One region of the Limnobaculum zhutongyuii genome, then DNA from elsewhere that is predicted to be linked to it. Evidence: predicted binding sites of a transcription regulator. Region 1 holds the regulator's gene; each other region holds the start of a gene.
What was found. Region 1 encodes ArgR, which controls arginine synthesis, uptake and breakdown. Its sites were predicted from a motif close to ANTGAATAAAAATACANT; they were not measured.
Positions count from the first base shown of each region.

Region 2: the regulator ArgR is predicted to act here: its motif matches at 2,016-2,033, upstream of argC (N-acetyl-gamma-glutamyl-phosphate reductase).
Region 3: the regulator ArgR is predicted to act here: its motif matches at 2,543-2,560, upstream of argF (ornithine carbamoyltransferase).
Region 4: the regulator ArgR is predicted to act here: its motif matches at 3,074-3,091, upstream of argA (amino-acid N-acetyltransferase).

Region 1 covers NZ_CP034752.1:493,828-501,463, reverse strand. The annotation lists gene EKN56_RS01855 (DNA-binding protein) at 1-232, opposite strand, end outside; gene EKN56_RS01850 (DNA-binding protein) at 261-641, opposite strand; gene EKN56_RS01845 (helix-turn-helix domain-containing protein) at 1,251-1,508, shown strand; gene mdh (malate dehydrogenase) at 1,593-2,531, opposite strand; gene argR (transcriptional regulator ArgR) at 2,820-3,290, shown strand; gene mpl (UDP-N-acetylmuramate:L-alanyl-gamma-D-glutamyl-meso-diaminopimelate ligase) at 3,348-4,721, opposite strand; gene fbp (class 1 fructose-bisphosphatase) at 4,893-5,897, shown strand; gene EKN56_RS01820 (sulfite exporter TauE/SafE family protein) at 6,097-6,843, shown strand; gene ppa (inorganic diphosphatase) at 7,256-7,636, shown strand, end outside.
Region 2 covers NZ_CP034752.1:238,311-245,946, forward strand. The annotation lists gene ppc (phosphoenolpyruvate carboxylase) at 1-582, opposite strand, end outside; gene argE (acetylornithine deacetylase) at 815-1,969, opposite strand; gene argC (N-acetyl-gamma-glutamyl-phosphate reductase) at 2,144-3,148, shown strand; gene argB (acetylglutamate kinase) at 3,160-3,933, shown strand; gene EKN56_RS00730 (argininosuccinate synthase) at 4,026-5,243, shown strand; gene argH (argininosuccinate lyase) at 5,459-6,835, shown strand; gene EKN56_RS00740 (Ail/Lom family outer membrane beta-barrel protein) at 6,914-7,486, opposite strand.
Region 3 covers NZ_CP034752.1:3,212,732-3,220,367, forward strand. The annotation lists gene ridA (2-iminobutanoate/2-iminopropanoate deaminase) at 1-272, opposite strand, end outside; gene EKN56_RS14460 (YhcH/YjgK/YiaL family protein) at 518-982, shown strand; gene argF (ornithine carbamoyltransferase) at 1,488-2,498, opposite strand; gene rraB (ribonuclease E inhibitor RraB) at 2,681-3,115, shown strand; partial or broken gene EKN56_RS14475 (aldo/keto reductase) at 3,156-3,988, shown strand; gene EKN56_RS14480 (vWA domain-containing protein) at 4,276-4,914, shown strand; gene EKN56_RS14485 (TerD family protein) at 4,939-5,580, shown strand; gene EKN56_RS14490 (vWA domain-containing protein) at 5,580-6,218, shown strand; gene EKN56_RS14495 (TerY-C metal binding domain-containing protein) at 6,387-7,427, shown strand; gene EKN56_RS14500 (PP2C family serine/threonine-protein phosphatase) at 7,428-7,636, shown strand, end outside.
Region 4 covers NZ_CP034752.1:959,685-967,320, reverse strand. The annotation lists gene mltA (murein transglycosylase A) at 1-529, opposite strand, end outside; tRNA gene EKN56_RS03915 (tRNA-Met) at 742-818, shown strand; tRNA gene EKN56_RS03910 (tRNA-Met) at 885-961, shown strand; tRNA gene EKN56_RS03905 (tRNA-Met) at 1,032-1,108, shown strand; gene EKN56_RS03900 (DHCW motif cupin fold protein) at 1,235-1,576, shown strand; gene amiC (N-acetylmuramoyl-L-alanine amidase AmiC) at 1,573-2,814, opposite strand; gene argA (amino-acid N-acetyltransferase) at 3,121-4,449, shown strand; gene EKN56_RS03885 (siderophore ABC transporter substrate-binding protein) at 4,770-5,744, shown strand; gene recD (exodeoxyribonuclease V subunit alpha) at 5,790-7,636, opposite strand, start outside.

The DNA of each region.
Region 1 (7,636 bases):
ATGAATCATTACCAATAGCATCAAACTGCACTCCATTCTCTCTGGCCTGTAATGCAATTTGAACCTTTTCAGGAATACTATTGATATGATATTCCAAAGCCTTCCCCTGAACACCCGTGCGTTTACGGCTTTCCCACTTCTCCCGATGGGCTTTTTGATTGATGCCCTGAATGGTGCCGGGTAATCCAGCAACGCCAGTCAATTCTCTGGTCGAAAACCATTCTTTTTTCATTGCACCACCCGATATCAAAAGTGCTAAATCAGCAAACTTCTTCTACTTCAGCAGGCTCAACGGTAAACATATTAACCTTATCCATTAATCCTGAAATACCATGACGAACGATTAAAGAAATAATTCTTTCTCGTTCGGTTGCCGTCAGTTGATTGTATGCAGTGACCCAAATGGCAAAAGGATCATTAACCATCGCGCTATACTTTGCCCCTTCTTCATGGCTGCGAAGTACGATCCTGACTTTATCCGGAATGCTATCAATGTGGTATTCAAGAGCCTTACCCTGTACGCCAGTGCGTTTGCGACTTTTCCATTGCTCACGACGTGCTTTTTGATTAATTCCCTGAATGGTTGAGGGTAGCCCAGCTATTCCAGTTAACTCACTTGTTGAAAACCATTCTTTTTTCATAAAACACCATCCCTTTATTCCAATATTCCTACTGGTTCCAGTTACTTCTTACTCTCCTGAAAAAACAAACAATAAAGAAGTAAACAAATCCATATCTCTGATAATTCTCAATCAGAGTATATAAACAAGTAAGTAGTTTATGTTAGTTGATTAAATAAAAGAATAGTTTATTTATCACAGATGCCCTGTCTTTTAATACAGGGAAATGCGTTGCAATAGTGCATCCTATGTGTTGCGTTGTTTTTTATAATCAATTGATAAAAAACAACATTTAAATGTAAAACAGTATTTTACCAATATTTATTGGTGTAAATAGCATATTAATGTTATTTAAAAACAATTTAATTGATTCAATAAATTATTTTTAATAAACAAGTTAAGAAAACAAAAAAAATATTCAATTTAATTTTGTTAAAAAACAAGTCACTAAATCATACAAACCGCAGACCATAATAAAAGCCACCCTATTCAATAAAAATAAATCATTTGAATTATATTAAGAAATTTATTGATATAAATTTTACTAAAAAATCAATATGGTCAATAAATATTGTGTTATCTATCACTTATAAACAACAAGTTTGTACTGACTTTAAAAGGAGATATTAAATGATTTCAAGGAAAGAAGATTGGCATTCTGCAGATATCATTGCCGCCTTACGTAAAAGAGGTACCACATTAGCCGCTTTATCACGCCAATCTGGTTTAAGTTCATCGACATTAGCCAATGCACTTGTTCGTCCATGGCCCAAGGGAGAAAGGATTATTGCGGAAGCTCTGGAAAAACACCCTTCTGAAATTTGGCCCAGTCGATACTTAAAGATACAAAACAATCGATTGCATTCAGGTGAACAGCAGCACACCTGACAGTAATAAAAATGACATTAAATGAAAAACCGCTACCGAAATAACTTCGATAGCGGTTCGATGTAACTTAGTTCTGAGAAAAAATTATCCCTGAATGAATTTTTCACCCAGTTCAATATCTTTGTGCAGTACATCCAGCATCGAATCCAGCGCTTTTTGCTCAAATGCGCTTAATGTACCGATCTCTTTTCTGCTCTCAATACCGTTCTTGCCTAATACCAATGGCTGTGCGAAGAAGCGTGCGTACTTGCCATCACCCTCGACATAAGCACATTCAACAACGCCTTGCTCACCCTGTAATCCGCGCAGCAGTGACAGAGCAAAACGAGCGGCGGCTTGTCCCATTGACAGCGTTGCCGATCCACCACCAGCTTTAGCTTCAACCACTTCGGTACCGGCGTTTTGGATACGTTTAGTCAGTGATTCTATTTCAGCATCGGTAAAGCTTACGCCAGAGATCTGTGATAACAGAGGCAGAATAGTTACCCCAGAGTGACCACCAATAACGGGAACTTCCACATCGCCAGGTAACTTACCTTTCAGATCTGCGACGAAAGTATTAGAACGAATAATGTCCAGAGTAGTGATACCGAACAGTTTATTTTTGTCATAGACACCCGCTTTCTTCAATACTTCTGCCGCGATAGCAACAGTGGTATTGACTGGGTTGGTAATGATACCAATACAGGCTTTTGGACATACCTGAGCTACCTGCTCAATCAGATTACGCACAATACCCGCATTAATATTGAATAAATCAGAGCGATCCATACCTGGTTTACGTGCAACACCTGCAGAAATTAAAACAATATCAGCACCTTGTAGAGCTGGTTTTGCATCTTCACCGCTAAAACCGGTGACTTTAACTGCTGTAGGAATATGACTTAAATCAACAGCAACCCCCGGAGTAACCGGTGCGATATCATAGAGAGATAACTCAGAATTCGCAGGAAGTTGCGTTTTCAGTAACAGGGCTAAAGCCTGACCAATTCCACCGGCTGCGCCAAGAACTGTAATTTTCATTCATTACTCCTTTTGTTTTTGCTTATTTTGATGTGTAACTAAAATGCAACATCAAGCTTAGAGGATCGTGAGCATAATCACCAATCCTTAGATTTAAGATTGAGATATGCTGCAAAGAATAATTAATTAAAAACATTTTGGTCACATAAATCGGGAATTAAAATCATTTTGGTCGTGAGAATCAGCAGTTAAATACATTTTAATCACAACAATACGTAAAGACTTTTGAGTACTTGACCATTTTTATTCATAATACCAGTATTGTTATCCAACTATCGACGGTGCAAGATGCGAAGCCCAACAAAACAAGATGATTTGGTGAAGGCGTTTAAAGCGCTGTTAAAAGAAGAAAAACTCAGTTCTCAGGGCGAAATTGTTCAGGCTTTACAGGATGAAGGCTTTGAGAATATTAATCAGTCTAAAGTCTCCCGAATGCTAACCAAATTTGGCGCAGTACGAATTCGTAACGCTAAAATGGAGATGGTGTACTGCCTGCCAACTGAGCTGGGCGTGCCTACTGCAACCAGCCCGCTAAAAAACCTGATTCTGGATATTGATTACAACGATGCTCTGGTGGTGATCCGCACCAGTCCCGGAGCCGCGCAGCTTCTGGCACGATTACTCGATTCAATCGGTAAATCAGAAGGGATTCTCGGTACTATTGCTGGTGATGACACGATTTTTACTACCCCGGCCAGAGGGTTTAGCGTAGAACAGCTTTACGAAGCCATTCTCGATTTGTTTGAGCAGGAACTCTGATTCCGCTCAAAAAATAAAGGCCTTCCAAAGAAGGCCTTTTTTATACATCAAACCAAGCTACTGGGTATCTTTCTGCTTTTGTTTTAGCCCGGCTAACAGCTTATCGTGAATACCACCAAAGCCGCCGTTACTCATGACCAGAATGTTATCTCCCGGCTGAGCGCTGCGAACAATCATATCTACCAGAGTATCCAAATCACCAGACCAGTGAGCGGGCTGAATACAGGCATCGGTTACATCAGACACCTGCCAGGGAAGATTTGCCGGCTGCAACAAGAAGACTTCATCCGCCCGACCAAATGCCGGAGCCAGTTCATCTTTGCTCACGCCCATCTTCATCGTATTTGAGCGTGGTTCTAACACCGCCAGAATACGAGCAGTTCCGCCAACTTTACTGCGTAGAGCCGTCAGCGTAGCCAGAATGGCCGTTGGGTGGTGAGCAAAATCATCATAAACGGTAACGCCATTAACCTCGCCGCGTAATTCCAGACGACGACGAGCATTAATGAAGTCATTCAGCGCACGGCAAGCGTCCTGAGGTTGAACACCAACATGACGAGCCGCAGCGATAGCCATCAGACCATTTTGCATATTGTGTTCACCAACCAGCGACCAGTTAACTTCACCTACCACCTCGCCATTTAACAGCACCTGATAATGACTTGCATCAGCCGTGAGCTTATTTGCTGCCCATGCTTGTCCTTCACCGGTGGTTTCTAATTCACTCCAGCACCCCATATTAATCACGTGCTTTAAGTTCAGATCGTTTTCTGGCAGTAAAATCTTGCCTTGTCCCGGCACTAAACGCACCAAATGGTGGAACTGTTTCTGGATTGCGCGTAAATCTTCGAAGATATCCGCATGATCAAACTCAAGGTTGTTCAGTACCAGCGTGCGTGGGCAGTAATGAACAAATTTGGAACGCTTATCAAAAAAGGCGCTGTCATATTCATCGGCTTCAATCACAAAAAATGGACTGTCGCCCAGACGAGCAGAGACATCGAAATTTCCCGGCACGCCGCCGATAACAAAACCGGGCTTATAGCCACAGCTTTCTAAAATCCAGGTCGCCATACCAGCGGTAGTCGTTTTACCGTGAGTACCGGCAATGGCCACCACCCAACGGTCGCGCAATACATTGTCATGTAACCACTGAGGTCCGGAAGTGTATGGAATACCCTCTTCCAACACCGTTTCAACGCAAGGATTGCCACGCCCCATGGCATTACCAATAATAACCAGGTCAGGACGAGGATTAAGCTGCGATGGAGAATATCCCTGAATGAGGTCGATACCCTGTTTTTCTAACAGCGTACTCATCGGTGGATAAACGTTAGCATCAGAGCCGGTGACCTGATGTCCGAGGGCACGGGCCAACATGGCAATACCGCCCATGAAAGTGCCACAAATACCAAGAATATGAATATGCATTATATTTCCAGTTTTTGGTGTATCGAGTTAGCTCTCATTCTAACGCCTCAGGTTAGTTATAAGAAGGGGAATAACCTATCAATTTCTTTAACCTTTAGTTAAAATTTCCCCACACATAACACGGATGGCATACCATCGCCATTATACCTTCGGTTGACTCAGGAATCGTTCATGAAAACGTTAGGCGAATTTATCGTCGAGAAGCAACAAGACTTCCCTCACGCTACAGGCGAACTTACTTCACTGCTTTCAGCAATTAAACTAGGCGCCAAAATCATTCACCGTGACATTAACAAAGCGGGCCTGGTTGATATTCTGGGAACAAACGGCGTATCGAACGTACAGGGCGAAGCGCAGATGAAGCTTGATCTGTATGCCAACGAAAAGCTTAAAGCCGCATTAATCGCTCGTGGCGAAGTGGCAGGAATTGCCTCCGAAGAAGAAGATGACATTGTTGTTTTTGAAGGCGAGCGCGCCACTCATGCAAAATATGTTGTCTTAATGGACCCATTGGATGGTTCTTCAAATATCGATGTAAACGTCTCTGTCGGTACCATTTTCTCTATCTACCGTCGCATTACGCCAATCGGTCAACCTATCACTGAAGCTGATTTTTTACAGCCAGGTAACCGTCAGGTTGCTGCAGGTTATGTAGTTTATGGTTCATCAACCATGCTGGTGTATACCACTGGTGTTGGTGTACATGCCTTTACCTACGACTCTTCTATTGGGGTGTTCTGCCTGTCCCATGAAAAAGTTCGTTTCCCAACCAAAGGAAGCATGTACTCCATTAACGAGGGCAACTACATCAAGTTCCCATTAGGCGTTAAGAAATACCTCAAATTCTGTCAGGAACAGGATGAATCTACCGGTCGTCCTTATACCTCCCGGTATATTGGTTCTCTGGTAGCTGACTTTCACCGCAACCTGCTGAAGGGCGGAATTTACCTCTACCCAAGCACCGCATCACATCCAAAAGGCAAACTTCGTTTACTGTACGAATGCAACCCGATGGCTTTTCTGGCGGAACAGGCCGGTGGTCGCGCCAGCGACGGGTTCAGACGTATTCTGGACATTGAGCCTGAAGAGCTTCACCAGCGTATGCCGCTATTTATCGGCACTGAGTCCATGGTTAAAGATGCTGAACGCTTTATGCATAACTACCCGGATGAGTAATGTTTCTCGTCTATAGATAAACAGATGTTAGAAAGGGCAGATATTTCTGCCCTTTTTTATTTATTGCCATTACACAAGAAATTTGATCAATACGACAAATTTTAACATTTAAAATCATATTTATTAACATATTCAAGAATCATCGTCATTTAACGATTAAGATATCAGTATCAATCCTATCATCATTAAAGAGGATGCCATGTTAGAACACCTTCAGTGGATCGATCTGATCGTCATTGGCGTTGGACTAACCATAGCCTATATCATATTCGGCATTACCGGTTTTGGTACTGCTCTGATTGCCAGTCCGTTACTGGCCTTCTTTATTCCGGTAGATAAAATCGTTCCTCTGTTAGCCCTGCTGGATTGCTCTGCTGCTATCACCAATGTCATGCGTGACAGAAAAAGTGCCGTGATGAGTGAAATTAAACGGCTGGTTCCTTTAATGATTATCGGTAGCCTGCTGGGAGCAGCCATTTTGCTCTATACCAATCCGGACAACTTACTGATCTATCTGGCGATATTTGTTATTGCTTATGCGCTTTACTCCCTGAGCGGTTTTAAACCTAATACGCAATTTACTGTCAAAGCTTCAGTACCATTTGGTTTCATTGGCGGTATTTTCAGCGCCCTGTTTGGCAGCGGCGGATTTATTTATGCCATTTACCTGTCAGGACGGATTTCTGATAAGAATGATATTCGGGTTACTCAAAGCACGTTGATTGGACTAAGCACTTTCACTCGCATCCTGATATTTCTGGCTGCTGGCGTCTATACTGACTGGTCATTCCTTTCTATGGCATTGGCCCTGTTCCCCGCCATGATTATTGGCGTATTTATTGGCCGCCGCATCACGCTGGCACTTTCCAGAGAAAGCTTTCTACGTATCATTAATCTAGTGATTCTGGTTTCAGGTATCAGTTTGCTGATTCGTGCGGTTATTTAATGATGAGTATAAAAATTGGCGGGTTATCATTGTTTACATTTATAAAACATTTATAATAATTCTGGTTTACAATTCTCTGAGGCTGGGTAATGAATAACATCATCAATAAAAGCATTGTCGCGCTGATTTCTATCTGTGCATTATCCGGTATCGGTGGTGTGGCGCTTGCAGGTCTGATTATCTATACCCACTCCATTTCCTGATAGCACCACTTCGTTTCTGACACCAGAGAGTAATTGTACTCTGGCTGCTTCCTCGTTTGTATAAATCCCCTGCCCGCAATGTTTTAACTTATCTGTTTGATTACTCTTTAATTAAAAGCAATCTTGTCAAAAATTGAAGATTCCGCTCCAGAGTCGGCTATAATAGGCGCCAACTGTAACCAACTTTATTTGAGTAAAAGGAAATAGAGATGAGCCTTAATTTAGTCCCGGCAGGAAAAGACCTTCCGGAAGATATCTATGTTGTTATTGAAATCCCAGCCAATGCCGATCCAATCAAATACGAAGTAGACAAAGAGACTGGTGCTATTTTTGTTGACCGTTTTATGTCAACCGCCATGTTCTACCCGTGCAACTATGGCTACATTAACCACACATTATCTTTGGATGGGGATCCGGTTGACGTTTTAGTCCCAACGCCTTATCCACTGCTGCCAGGCTCTGTTATCCGTTGCCGTCCGGTTGGCGTACTGAAGATGACCGATGAGTCAGGCGAAGACGCGAAGTTAGTTGCCGTTCCTCACACTAAGCTAAGCAAAGAATACGATCACATCAAAGATGTTAACGATTTA
Region 2 (7,636 bases), 260 kb from region 1:
ACGAATCTTACGGATCTCATCGGTATGCCATGACTGGGCAACCAACTGACGCAGGCGACGCATGATTTGATCCCGTTCATAGTCGGCCAGGTCGTTATGATCTAACTGACTCAGGCAGTTATTCACCTCAATCAGTTTATGGATCATTGTACGACGCGCAATTTCCGTTGGATGCGCAGTAAGTACCAGCTCAATAGATAGCTGATCGACGGCCTTACTGACCGCTTCATCGGTAATGTTTTGCTGTCTTAATTTATTGAATAGATCTGCAAATACTGCGGGATTATTTGCCGCCTCACCGCGAGAAGAAATGCTGTGGTACTGCTCGGCGGTATTGGCAAAGTTGAGAAATTGGTTAAACGCTCTGGCAACGGGCAATAGCTGGTCGTTAGACAGGTTCTGTAGCGTAGAGAGTAACGCCTGACGGTTAGTCTCATTACCGGCGCGGGACGATTTTGACAGCTTACGGATGCTTTCCACCCGATCGAGGATTTCTTCACCTAAAGCGTCTTTAATGGTATCGCCTAGAAGGGTGCCAAGCATACTGACATTACTTCGCATCGCGGAATATTGTTCGTTCATAGGTCTCCTGCCGGGTTAGTCAAAACATGAAGATGATGTTGTGTTGTCGCGTTATTTTTATGGCTACTAAAGTTAGAGTTGTATCACACAATTTGGGTATGTACATAATTTTGTTGAATCCTTTAAGCATTTCTTATAACCGGAAAATTTCAACAAAAAAATCTACTTTCGTACCATACAAGAAACCAACCACCCCGAATAAGTCGGGGTGGTATGTAAGATTAATGGTGTACTATTTTTCCGCGCAGAAGTGGTGAATAACCTGGGTCAAAAGCTGGCGGGTTGGTTGAATGAAAGAGGTGGCGAGAAATTCATCGGGCTGATGCGCCTGATCGATAGAGCCGGGACCCAGTACCAGCGTTGGGCACATTTGCTGCAGGAAAGGTGCTTCGGTACAGTAGTTAACCACTTCGGCCGGGGTACCTACCAGCTTCTCTACTACTTGTACCAGCGCATTGTCAGCGGCGCATTCGTAACCGGGAATAGGGCTGTGCAGGTGCTCAATGGTTACCCGGCCCGGCCAGCGGCTGCTGACCGGTTCCAGTGCCTGATGGACCAGTTCATCTAAATCATTCAGAGTAAGGCCCGGTAATGGGCGAATGTCCATATGCAGTTCACAGCAGGCGCAGATACGGTTTGGGGCATCTCCACCGTGAACATGACCAAAGTTCATGGTTGGGTATGGAATAGCAAAGGCCGGGTGGTGATAGCGCTCTTTGAGTGAATCTCTCAGTACCATCAAATGACCGATAGCATCATGCATCAGTTCAATTGCGTTAATACCGCGCGATGGATCGCTGGAATGGCCGGACTGACCGGTAATGCGAATAGCTTCCGCAATATGACCTTTATGAGCTCGTACCGGCTGGAGTGAGGTGGGTTCCCCAATAATGGCGCAGTCCGGTTTCAGATGACTGGTGGAGGAGAAGTAACGAGCACCCGCCATTGAGGTCTCTTCATCCGCTGTAGCCAGTACATACAGTGGTTTAGTGAGCTTGCTGCTGTCCATATCTCTTAAGGCATCCAGAATGAAAGCGAAGAAGCCTTTCATATCAGCAGTTCCCAAACCATATAACTTGTTGTCATGTTCGGTCAGGGTGAACGGATCGCGTGTCCAGCGCCCGTCATCAAAGGGAACGGTATCCGTATGCCCCGTTAACAACAGTCCGCCAGATCCTGAACCCAGTGATGCCAGCAGGTTAAATTTATTGCGGGTATCGGGAACGGGCTGTACTTCAACCTTAAATCCCAGCGTAGTGAACCATTCTGCCAGCAGGTTAATCAGTGTCTCATTGCTCTGATCCAACGCCGCATCGGTAGCACTAATGCTTGGCGTGGCAATCAACTTACTGTACAACTCGATAAAAGAGGGTAATGTTTTATTCACAATTCACGGCCTGTTTTGCGGGTTAATTCAATATAAATTCATTTATTTTGCATAAAAATACAATAAGGGATTGTCTAAGGGAACAGAATTTCGTACCTTAAGCAATATTCGTCCACATTACCGTAAGCGTACCGTTGTTTCCAAACCTTGTACGCAACTAAACAGGTCTATTTTATGCTTGAGACACTTATCGTCGGCGCAAGTGGTTATACCGGTGCAGAACTGGCAGCGTACTTACGCCGTCATCCTGAGATACATATCAAAGGATTGATGGTATCAGCGCAGAGTGCTGATGCGGGAAAAATATTTTCAGATCTGCATCCACAGTTGAAAGGTTTAGTGGATTTGCCGCTTCAACCATTAACTAATGTAGCTGAAGCGGCAAAAGGCGTCGATGTGGTGTTTCTGGCCACGGCTCATGAAGTCAGTCACGATCTTGCACCGCAGTTTTTAGCTGCGGGTTGCGTGGTGTTTGATTTATCAGGCGCTTTTCGGGTCGACTCGCCTGAGTTTTATACGCGTTATTACGGGTTTGCTCATCAACACGGCGACTGGCTGAAACAGGCTGTTTATGGTCTGGCGGAATGGCAAACAGAAAAGCTTAAGCAGGCGCAGTTGGTGGCGGTTGCCGGTTGTTATCCTACTGCATCGCAGTTAGCGCTTAAGCCATTGGTTGAAGCCGGATTATTGGACGAGCAACAATGGCCGGTGATCAACGCGATTAGCGGCGTTAGCGGAGCAGGGCGTAAGGCCAGTATGACGACCAGTTTTTGCGAAGTCAGCCTGCAACCTTATGGCGTGTTCACTCATCGCCATCAGCCAGAAATTGCTGCGCATTTGGGTATTCCGGTGATTTTTACCCCTCACCTTGGCAATTTTCCTCGTGGGATTCTGGCAACCATTACCTGCCGTTTAAAGCCAGGTGTGGGTGAAGAACAGATTAAAACGGCTTTTTACAATGCTTATCACAATAAACCGTTAGTCCGGGTCTATGAAAAAGGGATGCCAGCGCTAAAATCGGTGATTGGTCAGCCGTTTTGCGATATCGGTTTTGCCGTTGATGGTCAACATATTATCGTGGTGTCGGCGGAAGATAATCTGCTGAAAGGTGCCGCTGCTCAGGCCGTACAGTGTATGAATTTACGCTTTGGCTTCAATGAAACCCAGTCCTTACTCTAGGGAGAAGAAGGATGAATCCATTAATTATTAAACTTGGCGGTGCGTTGCTGGACAGTGATGAAGCGATGGAACGTCTGTTTGTGGCCCTGGCAACGTACAAGCAAAAACATCAGCGTCAACTGGTGATTGTACACGGCGGCGGCTGTCTGGTTGATGAGCTGATGAAAAAACTGACTCTGCCGGTGATTCGTCGCAATGGTCTGCGCGTTACGCCTGAAGATCAAATCGGTACCATTACTGGCGCACTGGCAGGAACCGCGAATAAAACCCTGATGGCAGCGGCCAAAAAGCACGATATTAATGCCATTGGCTTGTGTCTGGCGGATGGCAATATGGTAGAAGTTAGCCAGCTTTCTGAAGATTTAGGTCACGTAGGTGAAGCCAAAGCGGGCAGCAATAAGCTGATTCAAACGCTGCTGGCCGGTGACTATTTACCGATTATCAGCTCCATTGGCATTACACCGGAAGGCGCGTTGATGAACGTCAATGCGGATCAGGCAGCTACAGCACTGGCGGCAACGTTGGGCGCTGATTTAGTTCTGTTGTCCGATGTCAGCGGTATTCTTGACGGTAAAGGTCAGCGCATTGCTGAACTTACCGCGGATAAAGCCGAAAAGCTGATTGCCCAGGGCATTATCACTGATGGCATGGTGGTAAAAGTGAATGCAGCACTGGATGCTGCCCGTTCATTGGGGCGCCCGGTGGATATTGCCAGCTGGCGCAATGCGGAACAGCTACCCGCATTATTTAATGGCGTTCCGGTAGGAACCCGTATTCTGGCCTAGTTAATGCAGTCAGAACCGATTTAGAACAGTAAGATATTAATTAACCAGTAGTAACTGAATAACTTTAAGACTTAGCAATCAAGGAATTTGTGATGAATAAGAGCGGTATTAAGAAAATTGTTTTAGCATACTCCGGCGGCCTGGATACTTCTGCGATTATTCCATGGTTAAAAGAGAACTATGGCGACTGTGAAGTGGTTGCGTTTGTGGCTGATATTGGTCAGGAACGTGCGGATCTGGAAGGTGTAGAGCAAAAAGCGCTGAATTCTGGTGCTTCCTCTTGCTACGTTGTTGACCTGCGTGAAGAGTTTATCAAAGACTATGTTTACCCGGTTCTGCAAACGGGTGCACTGTACGAAGGCAGCTATCTGCTGGGTACCTCAATGGCTCGTCCCCTGATTGCTAAAGCTCAGGTTGAACTGGCGTTGAAACTGGGTGCAGATGCCGTGTGTCATGGTGCGACGGGTAAAGGTAACGATCAGGTGCGTTTTGAAACCACCTATGCAGCATTGGCTCCTCATTTGAAAGTGGTTGCGCCATGGCGTGAGTGGAACCTGCGTTCTCGTGAAGCGCTGCTGGCCTATCTGAAAGAGCGTAATATTCCAACCACGGCGTCTCTGGAAAAAATCTATAGCCGTGATGAAAACGCATGGCACATCTCCACAGAAGGTGGTGTATTAGAAACCCCATGGAATGCTTCGAATAAAGATTGCTGGGTGTGGACCGTTTCTCCTGAAGATGCACCGGATCAGGCTGAACTGGTTACCGTAACGGTAGAAAAAGGTCGGGTAACCGCTGTAAACGGTAAAGCGATGAGCCCATTCAAGTGTCTGGAAGCATTGAACGAGCTGGGTGCTAAGCATGGCGTTGGCCGTATCGATATCGTTGAGAACCGTCTGGTTGGTATCAAATCCCGCGGTTGCTATGAAACCCCGGGGGGCACCATTATGGTGACCGCGCTACGTGGCGTTGAGCAACTGGTACTGGATCGCGATAGCTTCAAATGGCGTGAGCAGTTAGGTCTGGAAATGGCCTATGTGGTTTACGACGGTCGTTGGTTTGCACCACTGCGTAAGTCACTTCAGGCTGCCGCTGAGTCGCTGGCGCAGGATGTAAACGGTGAAGTGATCGTTAAGCTGTATAAAGGACAGGCAACGGCGATTCAGAAGAAATCATCCAACAGCCTCTACTCAGAAGAGTTTGCTACCTTTGGTGAAGATGAAGTTTACGATCACAGCCATGCGGGTGGATTCATTCGGTTGTTCTCGCTGTCTGGCCGTATTCGTGCGCTGAATGAGTTGAAGAAGTAGTTCTTTTAACTGGTCCAACGATTGGGTTTTATAATAAAAGGGCGATATTGGTATCGCCCTTTTACTTTAGCATGTTGTTTATTTTCACTTTAGTGTAGATTTTGCCATAAGAATGCAGCGTCTGTGTTAGCCTCGGGTTAGCGCTGGCGTAGATATAGTTATGGTCATCAATCCAAAGTGATAGGTATTGCTTTGATTTTTCAGGAGTAAAAAGTATGGCATTGTGGGGCGGCAGGTTTAGCCAGGCGGCAGATCAGCGTTTTAAACTGTTTAATGACTCATTGCGTTTTGATTATCGTTTAGCCGAGCAGGATATTATTGGTTCAGTGGCGTGGTCGAAAGCATTGGTGACGGTGAATGTATTAACGGCTGAAGAACAAAAAAAATTAGAAAAGGCGTTAGATGAGCTGTTAGTTGAAGTTCAGGCTGAACCAGAAGCCATTTTAGCCAGCGATGCAGAAGATATTCATAGCTGGGTAGAGCAAAAGCTGATTGGTAAAGTGGGGGATCTTGGTAAGAAATTGCATACCGGGCGTAGCCGTAACGATCAGGTCGCTACTGATTTAAAACTGTGGTGTAAGGTTCAGGTTAGTCTGTTGTTGAATGCGGTTAAAGAGCTACAACAGGCGCTGGTGATAACGGCTGAGCAGAATCAGGATGCGGTAATGCCTGGTTATACTCACCTGCAACGAGCTCAACCGGTGACTTTCGCCCATTGGTGCCTTGCCTATACGGAAATGTTAGCTCGTGATGAAAGCCGATTGCAGGATGCATTAAAGCGAATGGATACCAGCCCGCTGGGCAGTGGTGCATTAGCCGGTACCGCTTATCCTATTGATCGCGATCAGTTAGCGGGTTGGTTAGGTTTTAGTTCAGCAACTCGCAACAGCCTGGATAGCGTTTCTGACCGTGACCATGTACTGGAGTTACTGTCTGATGCGTCTATCAGTATGGTGCATCTGTCCCGTTTTGCTGAAGATTTAATTTTCTTTAACAGCGGTGAGTCTAGCTTTGTTGAATTGTCTGACCGGGTGACTTCTGGTTCTTCTCTGATGCCACAAAAGAAAAACCCGGATGCATTGGAGTTGATTCGCGGCAAATGTGGCCGTGTTCAGGGCGCACTCAGCGGTATGCTAATGACGCTGAAAGGTCTGCCGTTAGCCTATAACAAAGATATGCAGGAAGACAAAGAAGGGATTTTTGATGCGCTGGATACCTGGCTGGACTGTCTGCATATGGCGGTGCTGGTATTAGACGGCATTCAGGTTAAGCGCCCACGCTGTCAGGAAGCTGCTCAACAGGGTTATGCCAATGCGACAGAACTGGCGGATTATCTGGTGGCTAAGGGTATTCCGTTCCGTGAAGCTCACCATATTGTAGGTTCTGCGGTATTGGAAGCAATTAAACAGGGTAAGGCTTTAGAAGAATTATCCTTATCGCAGCTTAAACAGTTTAATGCGGTAATCGATGAGGATGTTTATCCTGCGTTATCGTTGCAATCCTGTCTGGAAAAACGCTGTGCTAAGGGGGGAGTTAATCCCCAACAGGTTGCCAGTGCAATTGATGCGGCTAAAGTTCGATTAGATATTTGATTCTGATAATCATGTTGTTATAAAAAGCCCGTAAATACTTTGTTATTTACGGGCTTTAATTTTTTAACTCATACGAAATTAGAAGCGGTAACCAGCACCAACGTTAAAGCCATTAGAAGTAAATTGCATACCATCATATTCCATGTGGGTACCTTCATAACCAACATCGATAGCAAAATTTTCCATCGGGTTAATTTGTACACCTGCACCATACATAAATGTGGACTTGCGCTTACTGCCGTCCTTATTCATATGGTACATATATTGGTTTTGTTTACTGTATTTGTCAGCCGAGTAATCAAACTTGCCAGTAGCCACACCAAGAGTGGTATACAGGCTAACGTAATCATTAATACGATAGGCTGGTCCAACGGACAATGAGTAGTAATCCACATCGCCATGGGCTTTGACGTTATAGCTGCTACGCTGATAATTTTTCTCTGTATCACCACTCATATAAGTGAATGAAGAGATGATGCTCCATGGGGAGTTCCACTCATAGCGATATTTAACGTTCACACCGTTAACGCTACCAAATTCTTCAAAGTGGCTTTGAGAATAACCTAATGTAATGGTTTGATTCTGTGCCTGAGAAATTTGAGTGGAGCCTAAACTCAGTAACATCATTGCTGATAAAATAGCCTTATTCATTAACTACCCTCCTGGTATGTTTATATTAAAAGCAGGCTGCTTTTATGCTATTGTAAAAACTATCCAATTGATTATTTAATAAAAAATATTATTTTTTAATTAAATAAAACCCCTTTTATTTTGTTGAAAATTTGATGTTATCTTTAATAA
Region 3 (7,636 bases), 1.9 Mb from region 1:
TACGCCGCATTAACCGTGCCGAAATCATTTAAATCTTTAACGAATACGGTGGTTTTTACAATATCAGCCACTTTCAGACCCGCAGCTTCAACAATCGCTTTTACGTTTTCTAAAGACTGACGAGCCTGAGCGGCTACATCCTCAGGAAATGCACCTGTTTTAGGATCGATAGGAAGTTGACCAGAAGTGATAATCATACTGCCTAAATCTACGCCCTGTACGTACGGACCAATTGCCGCTGGTGCTTTGTCAGTATTAATAATGTGGGACATGAATTCTCCTTAGTTTATAAGTGTCGTTTTTTTCATATTGAGATCAATCACGCCGGTCATTATAAGGCGCTTACAGAAAGATGCACCATAAGCCGTGAAACAAAGAAAGTAAATCCAATAATTCTTAACTATTCAACACAACATACTAATGTGATAAGCGTCCACTATTGACAATAAAATACTTTGCTTATTCCCCGGACATAATAGAATATGAAACAGCATTTCATTTTTCAAAAGGAATAACTATGATTACCGGAAACATCCATCATTTAGCGCTTGTCCCTTACCTGCCAGCCAAGCTGAAACAGGCTATCGAATACATTAAAAGCAACATCACCGACGATACGCCATTAGGTAAACATGACATCGATGGCAATAATGTATTTGTACTGATTTCCAACGATAGCACCGATGAACTGCAAAACCGTCGTGCTGAGTATCATGAACGCTATCTGGATATTCAAATCGTACTGAAAGGTGAAGAAGGTATGGTATTCAGTAACTTGCCAGCTGGCACACCTACCGATAACTGGCTGGCAGATAAAGACATCGCTTTTTTGCCTTCTGGCGAACAGGAAAAACAGATGATTATGCAGGAAGGTGACTTTATCGTCTTCTACCCGGGCGAAGTACACAAACCCCTGTGCGCCGTTGGCAAACCGGCTCATGTCCGTAAGGCTGTGGTTAAAATGTTGGTGAGCGCGCTGTAAAGTCATCAATACAGAATCGCCCTGTTTGGTTGACGATTGGCATGATATGGCGTGATCGTAATTTTAGTGATGCCATATTAAATTGAGTTTTGAGTAAATTTCGTCCACTAACAGTATCGTGTTCAAATAGCCAACTGTGCCAGTGGCCGAGCAGGAGGCGCTTAGGCGAGCGCCTCCTGCACCTCCGCGCCTTCGCACCCGAATCTAGGCCGCCTGACGGCGACTTCCCTCCGCCTTCACTCGGGCTTACGCACCGGCACTGATTCCGTTTATTCGCCTCATCCATGAGGCTCACCCCTACGGGGCCAGCACGTTGTGCTGTTCAAAATTGCTCCTGCAATTTTGTCCGGCGAAGCAGTGCCTCGCCAAACATCCATGTTTGGCGTGCTACCCTCTCTCAGTTGTCGGCTGAATTCCAGTGCTCAAATAGAAAAGGTCAAGGGATAACATCCTTGACCTAAATAACTTTCTCAAAATTAATTTATTATCAGTTTTACTAAAAAGACTAATATGTGTATACCAACGTCGCCACCATCACTGCCTTAATGGTATGCATCCGGTTCTCCGCCTGATCAAACACTACGCTGTGCACCGATTCAAACACCTCGTCAGTAACTTCCATACCGCCATGCAATCCATACTGTTCCGCCATCTGTTTGCCCATGACCGTTTGATCGTCATGAAACGCAGGCAGGCAGTGCAGAAACTTCACCTGTGGATTGTGGGTTAACTCAATCATGGCCTGATTAACCTGATAAGGCTTAAGTAAAGCAATACGCTCTTTCCACACCTCTTTTGGCTCGCCCATCGACACCCAAACATCGGTATACAGGTAATCAACCCCTTCAACTCCCTGAGCGACGTTTTCCGTCAGGGTGATACGGGCTCCGGTCTTTTTAGCGATGGCCTGACAGCTCTCCACCAAAGATTCTTGCGGCCAGCAGGCTTTTGGTGCCACCAGACGGATATCCATTCCCATCAGTGCAGCCCCTTCCAGCAGCGAATTTCCCATATTGTTGCGAGCGTCCCCTAAGTAGGCGAACTTAATCTGAGACAGGGATTTTTGCGGTGAGTGTTCCTGCATAGTTAACAGGTCAGCTAAAATCTGAGTGGGATGAAATTCATCTGTCAGGCCATTCCATACCGGAACGCCAGAGAATTCAGCCAGTGTTTCAACAATTTTCTGACCAAAACCACGATATTGGATACCGTCATACATACGCCCTAATACCCGGGCGGTATCTTTAATAGACTCTTTATGCCCAATCTGACTACCGCTCGGGCCAAGATAAGTGACTCTCGCTCCCTGATCGAAAGCGGCTACCTCAAAAGCACAGCGTGTGCGGGTGGAATCTTTCTCAAAAATTAAGGCAATATTCTTACCGTTTAATAACGGCTGCTCAGTTCCACTTTTTTTATCTTTTTTGAGTTTGGCGGATAAAGCCAGCAATGCGGCAATTTCATTTGGGCTAAAATCAAGTAACCGAAGCAGATGACGCTGATAGAACTGAGGCATTGGGCTGTCTCCCTGAGCTTAATAAAATAGAAGATATCTGACTAATTGAATTAAAAATCAATTTATATGAATTAATATTCACAATCAACCTGATAATACAGAAAACTTTCTCTTTCCTGTGGAGCTACCGGTTGCACTATGTGAGAATACCGCTAACTAACCATCCTAATGGGAAAAATATCATGGCTAACGACGAACTAAGTATCCTGCTGGAAGAACAACGCGAAGAGACCCGCCTGATTATCGAAGAGCTGCTGGAAGATGGCAGCGATCCTGATGCACTGTACGCTATCGAACATCACCTTTCCGCAGAAGATTTCGATACGCTGGAAAAAGCAGCAGTAGAAGCGTTTAAACTCGGCTATGAAGTGACCGAGCCGGAAGAATTAGAAGTAGAAGATGGCTTAATCGTTCTTTGTTGTGATGTGATCAGTGAAGTTTCTCTCAACGCTGATATCATTGATAAACAAGTTGAACAGCTTATTAAGCTTGCGGATCGCTACAACATCAATTACGACGGTTGGGGCACCTATTTCGAAGATCCTAACGGTAGCGATGATGATGAGGACGACGGCGAATATCCTGTGGATGAGGATGATAACGGAACACGCCATTAATTTTCATTAACAGGAGGTTGATTGCATGGCCAGACAGCACATGCGTTATATCACTTTGCCTAGCGGGGACGATGTCCCGGTATTTGGTCAGGGTACCTGGTTTATGGGGGAGCGCGGCTCCGATATTCAACGCGAAGTTCAAACCCTGCGTCATGGTATTGAACGGGTTTGTCACTGATTGATACTGCAGAGATGTATGCTGATGGTGGTGCCGAACGAGTAGTCGGAGCGGCAATTAAGGGCTGTCGCGATGACGTGTTTCTGGTAAGTAAAGTGCTTCCCGGTAATGCCAGTGCTCAGGGAACGATTGCCGCCTGTGAAGGTAGTTTAAAGCGCCTGGGCACGGAATACATTGACCTCTATTTGTTGCACTGGCGAGGCCATATTCCACTGGAAGAGACCGTTAACGCTTTGGAAGATCTGGTAGAACAAGGGAAAATCGGTCAATGGGGCGTCAGCAACTTCGATGTTGACGATCTGGAAGAGCTGATGACCATTGTGGACAATGAGCGAATTGCCACTAATCAGGTGTTGTATAACCTCTCCCGCCGGGGAATTGAGTACGACTTGCTGCCATGGTGTCGTAGTAATAGTATGCCAGTTATGGCCTATTCTCCCATTGAACAGGCCCGTCTGCTGGAGCACCCTGCTCTGATCGAAGTGGCAAAGCGCCACCATGCTACACCGGCGCAAATTGCACTGGCCTGGGTATTACGCGATCATAATATTATTACCATTCCTAAAGCTTCCAGCGTTGAACATATGATAGAGAATATTGGTAGTTTAAGTATTCATCTGGAGCATGAGGATTACGTTACGCTGGATGCGGCGTTCCCACCGCCATCGAGGAAAAAACCTCTGGAAATGCTTTAACCGCCAGTCAAGCCGGGCGAATAAAATAACAAACTGCTTTATTCGCCCGTTATTATTTCAACTAAAACTAATTTAGTTGCATTTAGATTAAGTTAATATAAATCAATTTGTTATATAAATTATCAATTCCTGTTCTTAGCTCACTTTTTTACCTCAAAAAGCCTCGCCGGTTCATACCCATCAACATTTACCACAGGTTTAAGATCAGTGGTTGCGTTACTGATGAAATCAATTAATATCTTGGCATCACTTGATAAAACTTATCGTTATATTCAGTAAGGATACTCATGAGAAGACTTCCGATTTACCTGATGCTGGACACTTCTGGTTCGATGACCGGAGAACCCATTGAAGCAGTAAAAAATGGTGTTCAAACCCTGTTATCAACCCTACGACAGGATCCCTATGCATTAGAAACTGCCTATCTGTCTGTTATCACCTTTGATTCATCTGCCCGACAAGTTATCCCTCTCACTGAACTGCTGAACTTTAAATCCCCTGATTTAGTAGCGACCGGCACAACCGCCTTCGGCGAAGCCTTATCACTACTGGCCAGCAGCATTGAGAAAGAAGTACAAAAAACCACGGCAGAAATTAAAGGTGACTGGCGCCCGCTGGTATTTATCATGACCGACGGCGCACCAACCGATGACTGGCGTAAAGGTCTGGCTGACTTTAAGAAAGCACGTACCGGCGTGGTTGTTGCCTGTGCCGCAGGTCAACATGCAGACACTTCAGTGCTACAGGAAGTGACTGAAGTGGTACTCCAACTTGATACCGCAGATTCCAACTCCATCAAAGCCTTCTTCAAATGGGTATCTGCCAGTATTTCAGTCGGTAGTCAAAAAGTTGATTCAGGGCAAAAAGAAGTTACCGGCCTGGATGATTTACCTCCACCACCACCAGAAGTTAACGTTGTACTTTAACGGAATTAAAATTAAGGAGAAATTATGGCTGTTAGTTTAAGCAAAGGACAAGGCGTTAGTTTAAAGAAAAATGAGTTTGATTTATCTTCAGTAACTATTGGTTTAGGTTGGGATATCAACGAAGAGAAAAAAGGCTTCTTTGGTAGTCTGATGAGTAAGAAAAGCGAAGATTACGATTTAGATGTTGCCGCCTTCTTATGTGATGAGAATGGCAAAGTCAGAGATCTGGGTAACCAAACTAATGGTCGCCCGACATTAGTTAATGGCGACATTGTTTTCTTTAACAGCCAGAAACATAAGTCAGGCCAAATCTGGTTAACCGGCGATAACCGTACCGGCGAAGGCGACGGTGATGATGAGCAAATCATTGCTAAATTAAACACTCTGAGCCCGGAATACGCCAAGATTGTATTTATCGTACAGATCTACAAAGGTCAGGAATTAAAACAGAACTTTGGAAAAGTGAAAAACGCCTATATTCGTGCGGTTGATGCCAAAAATGTCGAAATGGCACGTTTCAACCTGTCCGGTGGTGCTGAATATGCAAACCAGTGCTCAATGCTGTTTGCGGAATTAGTCAGAGAAGACAGCGGTTGGAAACTTAACGCTATTGGTGAACCATCACCTTCAGATAGCTTCGTATCACACCTGAAGGACTACGTTTAATGAGAAGGCTACCCGTCTATATTTTGCTGGATACATCGGGCTCAATGCGTGGGGAGCCTATTCATTCAGTTAATGTTGGCATTCAGGCCATGCTCAATGCGCTTAAGCAAGATCCCTATGCATTAGAAAGCGTACATATTTCAATTATCACCTTTGATAATGAAGCCAGAGAGCATATCCCACTGACCGCACTGGAGAACTTTCAGTTTACTGACATTGAAGTACCCAGTGCCGGTGGAACTTTTATGGGCGCAGGCCTTGAATTACTGATTGAACTGGTAGACCGTGACGTTAAGCGTTCAACCGAAGATCAAAAAGGCGACTGGCGACCGCTGGTGTTCCTGATGACCGACGGTAGTCCATCGGATGCTTATGCTTACACTCAGGCGATTGGTGAAATCAAGAAACGTCCTTTTGGTTCAATTATTGCCTGTGCCGCAGGGCCTAAAGCCAAGCATGAATACTTGACCCAGCTAACCGATCAGGTGGTTTCTCTCGATACATTAGATTCCACAGCCTTTTCCAGCTTTTTCAAATGGGTATCGGCAAGCGTTTCCATTGGTAGCAGTAGTGCAGGGATTGCAAACACACAAAGTACCCTCCCTCCTCCTCCGCCGGAAATTCAACTGGTTCTGTAAAATCCGAATGGCAAAGTTCAGCTTAGCTTTGCCATTCCTATTTACGCCAGCCAGGCTAAGCAACTAATGTTTAGTGCTATTTGTCATTTTTACCTAAAGGTCATTTCAGTTACCGATGATGGTCTTCAGTTAAAAATAGAACTCAAATTGACATAAAGGATTTAGGTTATGAGAAGACTTCCCATTTTTTTCGTTCTCGATTGTTCCGAATCGATGATTGGAGAAAATCTGAAAAAGCTCAATGATGGTCTGCAAATGATCATCAGCGATCTAAAACGAGATCCCCATGCGTTAGAAACGGTTTATATCTCTGTTATCGCCTTTGCCGGTATTGCTAAAACCATTGCACCATTGGTTGAGGTTGTTTCATTTTACCCGCCAAGATTACCTCTTGGCGGCGGAACCTCCCTCGGTGGAGCACTTGATGAACTGGCCTATCAAATCGACCGCAATGTGATAAAAACCACCGCCGATCGCAAAGGAGACTGGAAACCTATCGTTTACCTGCTGACAGATGGCCGCCCTACCGATAATTACACCGACACAGTTAAACGTTGGAAAGAACAATACGCGAAAAAAGCCAATCTGATTGCCATTGGCCTTGGTCAGTCGGCAGATCTCAACATACTGCGCCAGTTAACCGATAACGTCTTGCTGTTTGAAGATACTCAAGAGGGTGACTTCACTAAGTTTGTAAAATGGATAACGGCTTCCGTGGTAGCTCACAGCCGCAGCGTGGGTGAAGAGCCGCCTCCACTATTGTCTAAAACCGATGAAATCGTGCGTTTAGCCAAAGATGAAGTGGCACGTGCTTATGATGATTCATGCGTGACTCTGGTAGGCCGCTGTAATAAAACGGAACGACCTTATCTGATCAAATATGAGCGTCCTAACGTTAATACTTCATCACTGAATTTTAAGCTAAACCTTAATCGCTTTAACTTAACCGGCTGTTTTCCCATTGATGAAGAGTACTTCTCATGGAGCGATAACTCGGTATCTACCCTGCAAGTTAACACCTCCGAATTGGAAGGGGTACCAGGTTGTCCACACTGTGGCAACTCAACGGCTTTTGCCGTTTGTGGCTGTGGAAAGCTAATCTGCGTTAATGGCCCGGAAGTCGTCAATTGCCCGTGGTGCAAACAGACCATCAAATTTAACGACCACGGTAGCGACCATGACTTTGACGTAAACAGAGGAAAAGGCTAAATGACACATAATACGCGAGCGCTGCTGACCGCTGGACTAAGCAATGTAACGCCACGTTTATCTGAACTTCAACTCAGCCATCTGGAAAAACAGCCTGAGATTCAGCACATTCTCAGCCGGTTCAGCCAGGAGCTGAATGAAAAAGTTCAGCAACTCAATGCGCCACTTCCACTGTCTGCTGATCCAATTGAGCAAGCTGAACCCGTTTT
Region 4 (7,636 bases), 470 kb from region 1:
ATGAATTGCTATAAGCTAACTCCAGATTTAAGCCATCGAGCGCACCGGCGTAAATGCCTGCACGATCGGGTAAACGACGCATATTCTTACTTTTCTTTGGCATCGCATACAGAGGGTATTTAAACTCGCCCTGACGGGTGTGACGGGCATGAATCACTGGCGTGTAATAGCCGGTAAACTGAACGTTTCCGTAGTTATCCACCCCTTCCATTTGATAAGCGCCAAGCTTGAACTGGGATAGCTGAGGGCCTTCTGCGCCAGAGACCATCCACTGAAAAATTGCCTGATAGGTATCACGGTGTTTGTTATACAGCGACGGAGAAACCTGACTAATTTCATAAACCTGTTGAGCAAAATCTTTACCGTTAACCGGTTTGTTTTTAGCATTTGGGTTATTGACTAAACCAAATGTATGACTCAGCTTACCGTCTTTATATTGTTGTCCACGATCGGTCGGCCGTGACTCACATCCTGCAAGTAACGCAATAACGACACCACCCAGTATAAATTTTACCCAACGTCCTTTCATTATATCGCCGCCTACCTTTGATTAACCGCTGATCTGTTGCTGTGGAACAATACCAAAGCCTCCAGTATAAAGGAAAGCGCTTATAAAAAAAGTAACGATAACGAAATGATGAAAAGTTAATCAATCGTAAAATTCAAACCTACTATTTTGTTATTTTAAAGAAAAATAGCTTGCAACCTGAACCACAGAGAGTATTATGCGCCTCCTACGGACGCGGGGTGGAGCAGCCTGGTAGCTCGTCGGGCTCATAACCCGAAGGTCGTCAGTTCAAATCTGGCCCCCGCAACCAACTTAATACTATGCCAAGGTATTAAGGCAGAAACATCTTCTGTTGTAGCATCAAGTCTTATTCGGACGCGGGGTGGAGCAGCCCGGTAGCTCGTCGGGCTCATAACCCGAAGGTCGTCAGTTCAAATCTGGCCCCCGCAACCAATCCGATATATTTCGTGCTAGCGTATTAAAACAGAAATGAGTTCTATTGTAGTATCAAGTCTTTTTCGGACGCGGGGTGGAGCAGCCCGGTAGCTCGTCGGGCTCATAACCCGAAGGTCGTCAGTTCAAATCTGGCCCCCACAACCAATCCGAATCATTAATCTCCTACTCCCTTCCAGCATTTATTTTCTTATCAGCTTTATCGCTATTTTCCTGTGCTACGCTTAAATTCAGTCAGTTAGAATTTTGGTTGTTTATACGGGTAACTTATTGATGAAAATGTCCCCATTTGCTTTTAGTCTGACAGACTGGAGTAATGTAGAAAAAACTGAACATCAGGGTGAGACAGGCACTGCCTGGTGGCAAACCCGCTTTTTCGGTGAAGAACAAAATAAAATTCGTGTTCGGCTGGTTGAGTATTCTGCAGAATATCTTGCTGATCACTGGTGTAGCAAAGGGCACGTGCTGTTCTGTCTGGAAGGTGAGCTGGAAACGACGCTTGATGATGGACGTAAGTTCGTACTAACACCGGGGGTAAGCTATCAGGTTGGTGACAATGCCGAAGCGCATCAATCCTATACCAAAACCGGTGCTCGCCTGCTAATCGTTGATTAATATTTTATCGTTGCAAAATAGGCCTTAATACCGGCAAAAACGGATTCAGCGATCTGCTGTTGGAATTTTGCCGTTTTCAACTTGCGCTCCTCTTCCAGATTGGAAATAAACGCAGTCTCAATCAGAATAGAGGGAATATCCGGCGCTTTAAGTACCGCAAATCCGGCCTGTTCAATTTTATTCTTATGCAGCTTGTTTACCCGCCCCATACGCGTCAGTACTTCTTTACCAAATTTAAGGCTGCTATTGATAGTAGCGGTTTGCACCAGATCGAAAATTGTGTGGTCAAGGTAACGGTCACCACTTTTACTCACCCCACCGATCTGATCCGCTTCGTTCTGAGTTTGTGCCAGATACTTAGCCGCGCTGCTGGTTGCTCCCTTGGTAGACAAAGCAAACACCGAAGAGCCATTAGCTGAACGGTTAGTAAAAGCATCCGCATGAATAGAGATAAACAAATCTGCCTTTTGCGCTCTGGCTTTAGCTACCCGTACTTTTAAAGGTATAAACACGTCTTCATTGCGGGTCATATATACCTTCATCCCCGGCTCTTTCTGGATCAGGGTACGTAAACGGCGTGCAATTTGCAGAACAATATTCTTCTCTTTGGTGCCACGCTTGCCAATAGCGCCCGGATCCTCGCCACCATGTCCCGGATCGAGCATGATAACCAGAGGACGGTCACGCCCCGCCTTTCCAGCCTGTGGAGATGAAGTCGGCTGCTCTTTTTCCAACTCGCCCAGATTGTACTCTTTCAACAGCGCCAGCAGCGGATCGTCAGGTTCTGAAGAGCCGCCGTTAGCCGGATACAGATCAACCACCAGACGGTTTTTAAATTCAGCAATCGGCTTTAAGGTAAACAGATTAGGATTAATATTTTGCTTTAATTCCAGTACAAGACGAACAGTATTGGGATCATGTTGCCCTACTCGCGCCAGTTTCAGATAAGGATCGTTATTTTGTACCTGACCAGAGACCGCTTTTAGCACACTGTTTAAATGGACATTCTCAATATCAATCACCAAACGATTCGGATTGGATAAAGCAAACTGCTTGTACTTTAACGGAATCGTTGACTCCAGCGTAACTCGCGTATAGGTCGAAGAAGGCCATACGCGCACCGCAACAATGCTGGCCGCAGAGGCAGCAATGCCAACGCCACTTACACTCAATAACCACGTCGCAGCGGCTCCCTGCAACAAACGGCGGCGTAAATAATTGGGCTTAGAGCTAGACATGATTCTCCGAAATAAAACAAACGACGGTTGTACCGATAAAATAAAGCTGGCGTAAAACTCTACCGAAGTGAAGCTGTGCTGTCACGTTTTACATGCGTGTTATCTGCTTGTGAGCATAACTTTGATATGAAAATACGTGAAAATAAGCACATAATGCTTAAACGCGCCGAAGACTAATCAATTTTATTCAGTTCGTCTATTGAATAATCCCTCACTAAATCACTTTTGAATAAATTTTCTACTTGCCAGAACACCTCAAATAGAATAAAAATACAAAAATTACGAATTATTATGCAATAGAGGTTAATCATGAAGGAACGCAGCACTGAATTGGTTGAAGGCTTTCGCCATTCGGTTCCTTATATTAATGCCCACCGGGGCAAGACCTTTGTCATCATGTTAGGTGGCGAGGCCATTGAGCATGATAATTTCGGCAATATCATCAGTGATATAGGCTTACTTCATAGTCTGGGTATTCAACTGGTGGTGGTCTATGGCGCTCGTCCACAAATCGATGCCAACCTGGCGGTACACAATAAGCCCTCGGTTTACCACAAACACACCCGGGTAACTGACGCTGAATCGCTGGAGCTGGTAAAGCAAGCCGCCGGTCGTCTTCAGCTGGATATCACCGCCCGCCTCTCCATGAGTCTGAATAATACTCCATTGCAGGGTGCTCATATCAACGTCGTCAGCGGTAATTTCGTAATCTCCCAGCCTTTGGGGGTGGATGATGGCATCGACTACTGCCATAGCGGACGTATACGCCGGATTGATGAAGAAGCTATTCAACGCCAGTTAAGCAGCGGAGCGATCGTCCTGTTAGGGCCAGTGGCGGTTTCTGTTACCGGCGAGAGTTTTAATCTCACTTCAGAAGAGGTAGCAACTCAACTGGCTATCAAGCTGAAAGCGGAGAAAATGATTGGTTTCTGTTCTTCCCAAGGGGTAGAAGACGAAAAGGGAAATATTCTGCCTGAACTGTTTCCTAACGATGCACAGACCTATCTGGATCAGCATGAAGCTCAGGGTGATTACAACTCCGGTACGGTACGCTTTCTGCGTGGTGCAATCAAAGCCTGCCGCAGTGGGGTTCGTCGCTGCCATTTGATTAGCTATCAGGAAAGCGGAGCGCTATTGCAAGAGCTATTCTCCCGCGATGGTATCGGTACGCAAATCGTTATGGAGAGTGCGGAACAGGTACGTCGGGCAACCATTCGCGATATTGGCGGTATCCTGGAGCTGATTCGCCCTCTGGAACAACAGGGCATTCTGGTTCGCCGTTCAAGAGAGCAGTTGGAGATGGAAATTGATAAATTCACCATCATCGAACGAGATAATATGACCATCGCCTGCGCGGCTCTCTATCCTTTCCCGGAAGAAAAAATTGGTGAAATGGCCTGCGTTGCCGTTCATCCCAACTACCGCAGTTCATTACGCGGTGAAATACTGCTGGAGAAAATCAGCGGACAAGCACGCCTGATGGGGCTGGAGAAGCTGTTTGTACTCACAACCCACAGTATTCACTGGTTCCAGGAACGTGGATTTATGCCAGCGGACATCGATGTTCTGCCAATGAAAAAGCAGGCTTTATACAATTACCAGCGGCGGTCTAAAATTTTAGTTACGCCGGTTTAAGTTTTAGTAACCTTTCTGGATTTTACCGGATGGCCTCAGGCCATCCGGTAATGTTTTTCAGATTGTGGGCGAACTTATCTCTTTAAATTTCAGTAAACATTCCGGGCATAAAAGCGATAAAAAATACCGTCCCCGTCCCCGGCAGAAAAGGCCTGTTTCCCATCTTCAGCCTGTATCAACTACACTTCAGACATCGTTAACTGAATACTCATTTGATAATAATACTCATTTACATTGATGCCACACATTCATATCAGGTACACTCTGCATAGCAATAAAGCTATCCCTCTGATTATCCTGACGAATAGAAAGGTTATATAATGAAAAAAATCTTCTCTCTGTTGGCTGCGACTACGCTGCTGACCACGCTGGCAGGCTGTGACCAGAAATCAGCAACCAGTGATGCGATAACGCCAGCAACCACCCAAACGCAGTCGCAACCAACCGCTGAACCAGAAACGAATACTGTTAAGGTCGACCATCCACAGGGAACGACCGAAGTGCATAAAAATCCAAATAATGTGGTCACATTTGATTTTGGTACACTGGATACTTTAGACGCGTTAGGTGTAACTTCAGTTCGCGCTCTGCCAACCAAAAGCATCCCGGCTTATTTGTCAAAGTATGCCAACGATAGCATTATCAATGCTGGCAATATGAAGCAGCCAGACCTTGAAGCCATTAAACCATTAAATCCTGAATTGATTATTATCACCGGCCGTCAGGGGAAATCTTACGAATCGTTAAGCGAAGTTGCACCCACCCTAAACTTAAGCATCAATAACAAACTCTATCTGGACTCATTTAAGAAAAATGTCCTGACCCTTGGACAAATCTTTGGCAAAACTGAACAGGCAGAAAACGGCTTAGCCGTGCTGGATAAGAAAATTGCCGAATCCAGAAAGAAAGCCGAAGCCTCTGGTCAAAGTGCTATCGTATTGGTGCACTACAATGGCAAACTTTCCGCTTCTGCCACCAATGGCTACGCCACCATTATTCATCAGGTGCTTGGGGTTAAAAAAGCGGATACCAATCTGGGTGAAGAACGTCAGTCCGGTACTCCAGATTATTTACTGGAAAAAAATCCTGACATCATCTTTATTGTCGACCGCAATGAAGCCATTGGTGAAGGCAAAATGGATCGTAGTCTGATGGAAGATGACAAAATTAAGCAAACTAACGCGTTTCGTAAAGGCAAGATTGTCTATCTCAAGCCTGACTTATGGTATCTGTCCGGCGGCGGGTTGGAGAATTTAAGCCTGCAAATTGACGAAATTAATACCGCAATTCAATAATATTGACTCATGGCCGGCCAACACCGGCCATGACTATTTTTTCTCTTACAGCACGGTTAAATCATCACCCTGTAAACGTTCTGCCAGTCCGCTATGGCGTTCTGTTGGGGTAGCAACAGCTGACAATAGAATATTCTCATTGGCAAACAGCGTTAGTTTCTGACGCGCCCGGGTAATTGCGGTATATACCAACTCCCGACTTAGCAAAGGCGTAAAGGTATCCGGCAATACCAACACCGTATGGTCAAACTCCGAGCCCTGAGATTTATGTACTGTCATCACATAAGCCGTTTCACAATCAGGTAAACGACTTGGTTGTATCGCTTTTAACGAACCATCAGACAATTGGAAATAAACTCTCATCCCCCCCTCCGATGTCATTAACGCAATACCAATATCTCCGTTATACAAACCCAGCGAGCTATCATTTCGATTAATCATCACCGGGCGGCCTGAATACCAGAGTCCTGCACTATCGCTTGATTTGCTAATCAAACGCTTGGCCTGCAAAGCTTGTTCAATACGAATATTTAGGCCTTCAACGCCAAAAGGTCCATTACGTAATGCACACAGCAAACGGAACTGGTTAAATCGCGCCAGAATATCCCTAGGCTGTCCAGATTTAATCTGGCTGAGATAATCCCGATAACCATCAACACATACTTCCAATAGATAGAGATAATCTTCCGGCGTTTTAACCGAAAACCATCCTAAATCGCTATAGTCCTGACTAAAGCAGCTAATGGCAGCTCTTCCCTCACCCTGATTAACCGCTAACGCCAGTTGACCAATGCCTGAGTGTTGGTGGAAACGATAACTCTTTTTCAAAAGACATAAGTTGTCTCTAACGGCTACCGCCTGCGGTAAATCTACGGGAGAAATATCAAAACCGGTCAGGTTTGATAGCTCAGCGGCGCGCTGCCGACTGTAGCCTTGTTCTGCAAATCGGCAGATATCACCTAAAACTGCGCCCGCCTCAACAGAAGCCAACTGGTCCCGATCGCCAAGCAAAATCAGACGAGCATGCTCCGGCAAAGCCTCGATCAAACGAGCCATCATGGGTAAGTCAACCATTGAAGCCTCATCCACGATCAGCACATCAAGGTGTAGCGGATTATCTTTGTGGTAACGTAAACGGCGGCTATGAGACTGAACCCCCAATAAACGATGGAGAGTAGAGGCCTCGGTGGGCATCTGTTGACGCCAGCTATCTGCCAATGGTAATCCCTGAATAGCTTGCCCTAACGACTCGGTTAGCCGTGCTGCGGCTTTCCCCGTCGGTGCCGCCAGCGCAATACGTAAGCGTTTATCCCCGGAAAGCTGCAACAGCACCGCCAGTAATCTTGCCACGGTGGTAGTTTTCCCGGTGCCCGGTCCGCCAGAAATAATCGACACCTGACGAGTTACCGCAACCGCTGCCGCGACCTTTTGCCAGTTAATCACATCTGCAGTGGGTGAAAAATACTTGTCCAGTACGGGCCGCAAAACGTCAATTGACTGTTGTATCTGGCTATCAGCCATACTACTTTGGTACAGAAAGAAGCTGGCAATTAACCCTTCATCCCGCCACATCCGTTGCAGGTAAAGTCGCTCATGTTGCACAACCAACGGCGCAGGCAAGTTACCATTGCTAACTGCATCTGCAGACTCCAGGGTCAGGATTAAATCAGCAAACTGTGGATTTCCAGCTTTATGCCAGACTTCGGCTGCCAGCTCAGGATGTCGACCATCAAACAGCGTAGCCTGATTGAAATGACGTAAAAACAGACATACGTGACCTGCACCTGTTTCTGCACTCAGACAGGCAATTAACAATGCCAGGCAAGGGTTATCCCCGGCTAATAAACGGGCTAATTGAATATCCAGTGGCCTCAGAAGAGAAACATCCACTG